2 regions of the Kribbella sp. NPDC023972 genome follow, and region 1 is predicted to be linked to the other one. Evidence: predicted binding sites of a transcription regulator. Region 1 holds the regulator's gene; the other holds the start of a gene.
What was found. The regulator HrcA, encoded in region 1, represses chaperone genes, less so after heat shock. The targets are predictions, from matches to a motif close to TTGGCACTCGNNNNNNNCGAGTGCCAA.

Region 1 (3,406 bases):
GACCTCGGTCAGCATCTCCACCGCCAGCTCGGCCCGCTCCCCCTTCGGCAACGCCTGGACGGCGACCAGCCGCGGATTACTCGCCGCCACCGTCCCCCGGTTGTCGACAGCAACAGTCACGCCGGTCTTCGACGCAGCCGTCACCGCGCCCTCGGCCCACGAACCCCGCCCGTCGGTCAGCCGGATCCGCTCGCCGGGCGTAATCCGCCGTACGACCGCCGCATGCCGGCCCTCGGCGCCATCAAGCACCAGCTCCGAACCGCCGAGCTCAGGCAGGTAGAAGACCGCGAGTCCCATCGCCGCGCAGTCAGTGCGCGCCGAAGGCGTCTCGGAGGCGGCCGAAGACGCTCTTGTGGGTGGCTTGGACCTGGCCCTGGGGGCGTTCCTCGCCTCGGATGCCGGCCAGCTGCCTGAGCAGGTCGGCCTGCGTGTCGTCCAGCTTGGTCGGGGTCTCGACGATCACCTGGACGATCAGGTCACCACGCCCCGCGTGCCGCAGCCGCGGGACACCACGCGCCGTCAGCGTCATCGCCGCACCGGACTGCGTGCCCGGCCGGATCTCCAGCGGCATGGTCTCGCCCTCGAGCGTCGGCAGGTCGATCGTCGTACCGAGCGCCGCCGCCGTCATCGGCAGGGTGACCGTGCAGTGCAGGTCGTCGCCGTTGCGGGTGAAGATGTCGTGCGGCTCGACCTCGATCTCGACGTACAGGTCGCCGGCCGGGCCACCGCCGGGGCCGACCTCACCCTGGCCGGACAGCTGGACCCGGGTGCCGGTGTCGACGCCGCCGGGGATCTTCACGGTGACGGTACGGCGGGAGCGGACCCGGCCGTCGCCGGAGCACTCGACGCACGGGTTCGGGATGATCGTGCCGAAGCCGCGGCAGTTCGGGCACGGCCGCATCGTCCGCACCTCGCCGAGGAACGAACGCTGGGTGTGGGTGACCTCGCCGCGGCCATGGCAGATGTCGCAGGTGACCGGCTCCGAGCCGGCCGCCGCACCGGAACCCGAACAGGTCGGACACAGTACGGCGGTGTCGACCTTCAGCTCCCGGGTCGTCCCGAAGGCCGCCTCGGCCAGGTCGATCCGCAACGGGATCAGCGCGTCCTGCCCGCGTCTGGTCCGCGGCCGCGGCCCGCGGGTGGCCCCGCCGGTCTGGCCGAAGAAGGCGTCCATGATGTCGGTGAAGGTGAAGGCCTGCCCGAACCCGCCAGGCCCGGCTCCCGCGCCGGTGGCGAACGGGTCACCGCCGAGATCGTGCAGCTGCCGCTTCTGCGGGTCGCTCAGCACCTGGAAGGCGCGGCCGATCTCCTGGAACTTGTGGTGCGCGTCCTCGGAGTCGTTCACGTCCGGGTGGTACTGACGGGCCAGCTTCCGGTACGCCTTCTTGATCTCGTCCGGTGTCGCGTCACGGCTGACGCCCAGGACGGCGTAGTAATCGGTGCTCATACTCCAGACCAGGGGTTGGTGGTGTCAGGAATCAGCCAGGATCTGGCTGACGTAGCGCGCGACGGCCCGTACGGCGCCCATCGTGCTCGGATAGTCCATATGGGTCGGGCCGACGATGCCGAGCGTGGCCAGCGCCTCCGACTTGGACCCGTACCCGGTCGCGACCACCGAGGTGGTGGCCAGTTCCTCGTACGGGTTCTCGTGCCCGATGCGGACCGTCAGGGTCTGCGGGTTGGTCGCTTCGCCGAGCAGCTTGAGCAGGATGACGTGCTCCTCGAGCGCCTCCAGCACCGGCTTCACGTTGCGCTCGAAGTCGTCGCCGTACCGGGTCAGGTTGGCCGCGCCGCCGACCGCGATCCGCTGCTCGCCGACCTCGTCGGTGAACGCCTCCAGCAACGTCGTCACGATCGCCGCCACCAGCTGGCGGTCGGCGGGCGCGAACGTCTCGGGGACGGCGGCCAGCGACGTGGCCGCCTCGGTCAGCCGCTGCCCGGCCAGCGCGGTGTTCAGCCGGGACCGCAGGTCGGCGATCAGTTGCTCATCGACGTCGTGCGGCGGCTCCACGATCCGCTGCTCGACCCGACCGGCGCTGGTGATCAGCACGAGCAGCAGTCGCCGCGGGGTCATCGTGACCACCTCGACGTGCCGCACGTGCGACCGGTTCAGCGACGGGTACTGCACGATCGCGACCTGGCGGGTGATCTGGGCGAGCAGCCGGACAGTACGGCGGACGACGTCGTCCAGGTCGACCGCGCCGGCCAGGAAGGAGGTGATCGCCTTCTTCTCGGCCGGGGACAGCGTCTTGACCGTGCTGAGTTTGTCCACGAACAGCCGGTACCCCGCATCGGTCGGGATCCGGCCGGCGCTGGTGTGCGGCTGGGTGATGTACCCCTCCTCCTCCAGCGCGGCCATGTCGTTGCGGACGGTCGCCGGCGACACCCCGAGGTTGTGCCGGTCCACCAGCGTCTTGGAACCGACCGGCTCGTGAGTCGCCACGTAGTCCTCGACGATGGCGCGGAGAACATCCAGCTTGCGTTCGTCCAGCACGCGCACCACCCTCTCTCCGGCGTCGACCACTTGGCACTCAGCTCATTCGAGTGCCAGTCTACCGAGCCGTAGTAGCCGCCAGTGCCAGATCACGGCGTGGGACGGATCTCACGCGGTCTCAGGCGAGGTCGGGAGACGCCCCCAACGGTACGGCGGCGGGCCGGTCGACCGTACTCGCCACGTCCACCGGCTGGTCCTGGGCGGCCGCCTCCAGCACGGACTCGAGTACGTCGAGCACGTGGTAAGCGAGCGCGCCGTCGGCCCGGTGCGGCTCGCCCGACCGGATCGCGCGGGCCATGTCCGCAACGCCGACACCTCGGCCGGCTCCGGCGTACCCGCCGGCTACGGGGAGTTCGATCCAGTCACGGTTCGTGGCCGTCGCGATCTCGACCTTGCCGTCGAAGCCGTTCGGGTCCGGCACCGACAGGCTGCCCTCGGTCCCGTGCACCTCGATCCGCGGCAGCCGGGCGGCCCACACGTCGAACGACATCAGCAGTGTGGTCAGCGCACCCGACTCGTGCTCCAGTACGCCGGTCACATGCGTCGGCACCACGACCGGGAAGGTCTCACCGGCTCGTGGACCCGTGTGGATCTTCCGCTGCTGCTGCGACTGACCTGCGCGTGCGGTGACTCGCCGTACCGGACCAAGAAGGGTGACCAGGCTCGTCACGTAGTACGGGCCCATGTCGAGGACCGGACCGCCGCCGGGCTGGTAGTAGAACTCAGGCGCCGGGTGCCACAGCTCGTGGCCGGGCGTCACGAAGGACGCGGTCGCTGCGGTCGGTACGCCGATGTCGCCGCGGTCGATGGCGGCACGGGCGGTCTGGGTGCCGGTGCCGAGCACGGTGTCGGGCGCGCAGCCGATGCGCAGGTTGTTGGCGGCTGCGTACTTCAGCAGTGGCTCGGCCTCGG
Region 2 (3,406 bases), on a different contig from region 1:
GAAGTACACGGCGGCGGCGACGAACAGGAAGTTGAGCCCCGCCTGCAGGATCGCGCCGATCGAGAACTGGGCCTTGTTGATGGTGAAGGTGAGCACATGGCTGATGTTCGGCTCGCCGAAGATGGCGGCGACCAGCGGGTTGATCAGGTTGTTCACGGTCGCGGTCACGACCTGACCGAACGCGGCGCCGATCACGACGGCGACCGCGAGGTCGATGACGTTGCCGCGCATGATGAAGTCCTTGAAGCCCTTGAGCATATGGGTTTGCCTCCACGACAGCGGATGATGTTCCCCGACAAGGTAGGGCGACGACTCGGTCCATGCGAGAGAGCTCGCCGGGTCGACACGCATCCTGCCTACTCGTGTCCGGAAAGTGATTATCAGCTGGTGTCCGGGGTCAGCGCCACGGTGATTCTGGAGTTGGTGGTGGCCTGGGCCAGGCGGGTGGCGACCTCGGGGCTGGTGGCGACAACGACCAGTGCGCCGGAGGTCGTCGTACGCGGAGTCGGCAGGGCGACCACGCGGACGGCTCGGGCGAGGAGGTTCGCGGACTCGGCTGGGGAACTCGTGGCGGCGTACAGGTTGACGCGGTCGCCGACGCGCAGCAGGGCGCTGATGTCGGCGTCGTCGATACGGAACGGATAGGCCAGTGAGCCCGCGGCGACTGAGACCGGCGCCAGGAAGCGGGCGTCGGTGAGTGGTTCGCCGGATCTGACCGGACCACTCAGCACGCGTGCCCTCAGATCTGTGCCTGGCCTGAGGACGCCGTCGGGCACGGCGTTGACCGGGAGGTCGAGGGTGCGGAGGTCGGAGTCGGCGGGCACGGCTCCGCCGGCCAGGTCGCGCGCGGCGGCCAGAACGGCGGTGGTCGGAGGTGGTGGAGGGGAGAGGGCCACGAGGCCGAAGTACACAGCTGCCGCGGCGGCCACGCCGGCCAGCAGCCGTCGGTGCCACCGGGCAGCACGGAACAGTTCACGAAGTGGGGAAGGGATTCTCATGCCAGAGAAAGTACGAGTTTCTCCATGCCCCACCCGCTGGTTGTCCACAGCCCCGCCCTCGAGGGGCGGGCCGGGATCAGGCGGCGCTGGTGCTGGTGCTCGAGGACGTGCTGCTCGAGGGCGTGGCCTTCGTCGAGCTCGAGGAGCTGGAGTCGGAGGACGAGGAGGAGCTGGTCGACGAGTCGGACTTGGCGTCGGACTTGGAGTCGGACTTCGCCGAGACCGTGCTCTTGCCGGAGTTGCGGCTGTCGGTGCGGTAGAAGCCAGAGCCCTTGAAGACGACGCCGACGGCGTTGAAGACCTTGCGCAGGGTGCCCTGGCAGGCCGGGCAGACGGTCAGCGCGTCGTCCGTGAAGCTCTGCCGCACCTCGAGCGCCTCGCCGCAGTCGGTGCACTGGTACTGGTACGTCGGCACGGTTCGTTCCCTTCAGGCCGTTGGCACTCCTACTACTCGACTGCTAATAATGCTCCAGTCACCCGAACTATTCCAACTCGGGCGTGGGATACCCCAACTCCGCGTCGCTGTCCACCGGACGCAGAGCCACGCAAAGTTGTGCGGTACCCCATTTGGGGCGGGCGGCGGGATTCTCTACGGTTGGTCCGTGCGTCGCCTGCTTCGAGTCGTCATCATCAGCGGAATCGCCCTCGCCACGGTCCTCCTGGTGATCGCGGGTACCGTCGTCTTCGTCGTCCGCCATTCCTTCCCGACGTACGACGGAACCATCGAGCTGACCGGTCTCGACGGCGACGTCGAGGTGGTCCGGGACGCGAACGGCATCCCGCAGATCTATGCCGACACCCCGAGTGACCTGTTCGCCGCGCAGGGTTATGTGCACGCGCAGGACCGCTTCTTCGAGATGGACTTCCGCCGGCACGTCACCGCCGGCCGGCTGGCCGAACTGTTCGGCCCGGACGCGCTCGAGACCGACAAGTTCGTCCGCACCCTCGGCTGGCGCAAGGTGGCGGAGAAGGAGCTCGGCCTGCTCACCCCGTCCACCCGGCAGTACCTGGACGACTACGCCCGCGGCGTGAACGCGTACCTGGACACCCACAGCGGCTCCGGCCTCAGCCTGGAGTACGCCGTGCTGTCGCTGCAGCCGGGCGGCCTGCGGAACTACGTCCCGGAGGCGTGGACCGCGGCCGACTCCCTGGCCTGGCTGAAGGCGATGGCCTGGGACCTCCAAGGCAACATGGAAGAGGAGATCGCCCGGACCAAGATGCTCGCGGCGTTCCCGGCGCGCAACATCGAGAGCCTCTACCCGCCGTACCCGTACGACCGGAACGAGCCGATCATGGCCACCGGCTCGATCCGCGGCGGCAAGTTCACCGCGGCGCCGATCGCCTCCGAGGCCCGGCGTGGGATGCTCACCAAGGACCTGCTGAAGTCGCTCGACACCGTCGACAAGGTGGCCAAGGGACTGCCCCAGCTGCTCGGCCGCGGCGACGGCATCGGCTCGAACTCGTGGGTCGTCTCCGGCGACCACACCACCACCGGCAAGCCGCTGCTGGCCAACGACCCGCACCTCGGCGCGACCATGCCGGGGGTCTGGACCCAGGTCGGCCTGCACTGCAACACCGTCACCAAGGCGTGTCCGTACGACGTCTCAGGCTTCAGCTTCTCCGGGTTGCCCGGGGTGGTGATCGGCCACAACAACGCGATCTCCTGGGGCTTCACCAACCTCGACCCCGATGTCACCGACCTGTACCTCGAGCGCGTCGACGGCAACAACGTCCTCTACAACAACAAGTGGCGGGCGATGGCGACCCGCGAGGAGACGTTCAAGGTCGCCGGCCAGGACGAACCGGTGAAGATCGCCGTCCGCGAGACCCGGCACGGCCCGCTCATCTCCGACGTCGGCGAGGACCAGCGCGAGACCGGTGAGCTCGCCGCCAAGCAGGGCAAGCACTCCAAGCCGTACGGCGTCGCCATCCAGTGGACCGCGCTGAACCCGGGCCGCACCGCCGACGCCCTGTTCGCGATCAACCGGGCCCAGAACTGGACCCAGTTCCGGGCCGCCGCGCAGCTGTTCCAGGTCCCCTCGCAGAATCTCGTGTACGCCGACACCGAGGGGCACATCGGCTACCAGGCACCCGGCCTGATCCCGATCCGCAAGACCGGCCGGGGTGACTGGCCGGTGCCGGGGTGGGACCCGAAGTACCACTGGACCGGGTACGTCCCGTTCGATGCCTTGCCCACCGAGTTCGATCCCGCGGACGGGATCATCGTGACCGCGAACCAGGCGGTGGTGCCGCGGACGTACACGTACTACCTGACCAACGACTGGGACTACGGCTACCGGTCCCAGCAGATTCTCGACCGGATCAAGTCGGCCGGGAAGCTGGACGCGAACGCGATGGCGTCGATCCAGCTGGACACCAAGAACCGGGCCGCCGAGATGCTGGTGCCG

Region 2: the regulator HrcA is predicted to act here: its motif matches at 1,434-1,460, upstream of AB0F43_RS13660 (FmdB family zinc ribbon protein).

The regions. Positions count from the first base shown of each region.
Region 1 covers NZ_JBEZZH010000001.1:970,419-973,824, forward strand. The annotation lists gene AB0F43_RS04385 (16S rRNA (uracil(1498)-N(3))-methyltransferase) at 1-297, opposite strand, end outside; gene dnaJ (molecular chaperone DnaJ) at 308-1,447, opposite strand; gene hrcA (heat-inducible transcriptional repressor HrcA) at 1,472-2,494, opposite strand; gene AB0F43_RS04400 (Gfo/Idh/MocA family oxidoreductase) at 2,613-3,406, opposite strand, start outside.
Region 2 covers NZ_JBEZZH010000003.1:129,666-133,071, forward strand. The annotation lists gene mscL (large conductance mechanosensitive channel protein MscL) at 1-258, opposite strand, end outside; gene AB0F43_RS13655 (hypothetical protein) at 381-998, opposite strand; gene AB0F43_RS13660 (FmdB family zinc ribbon protein) at 1,075-1,413, opposite strand; gene AB0F43_RS13665 (penicillin acylase family protein) at 1,601-3,406, shown strand, end outside.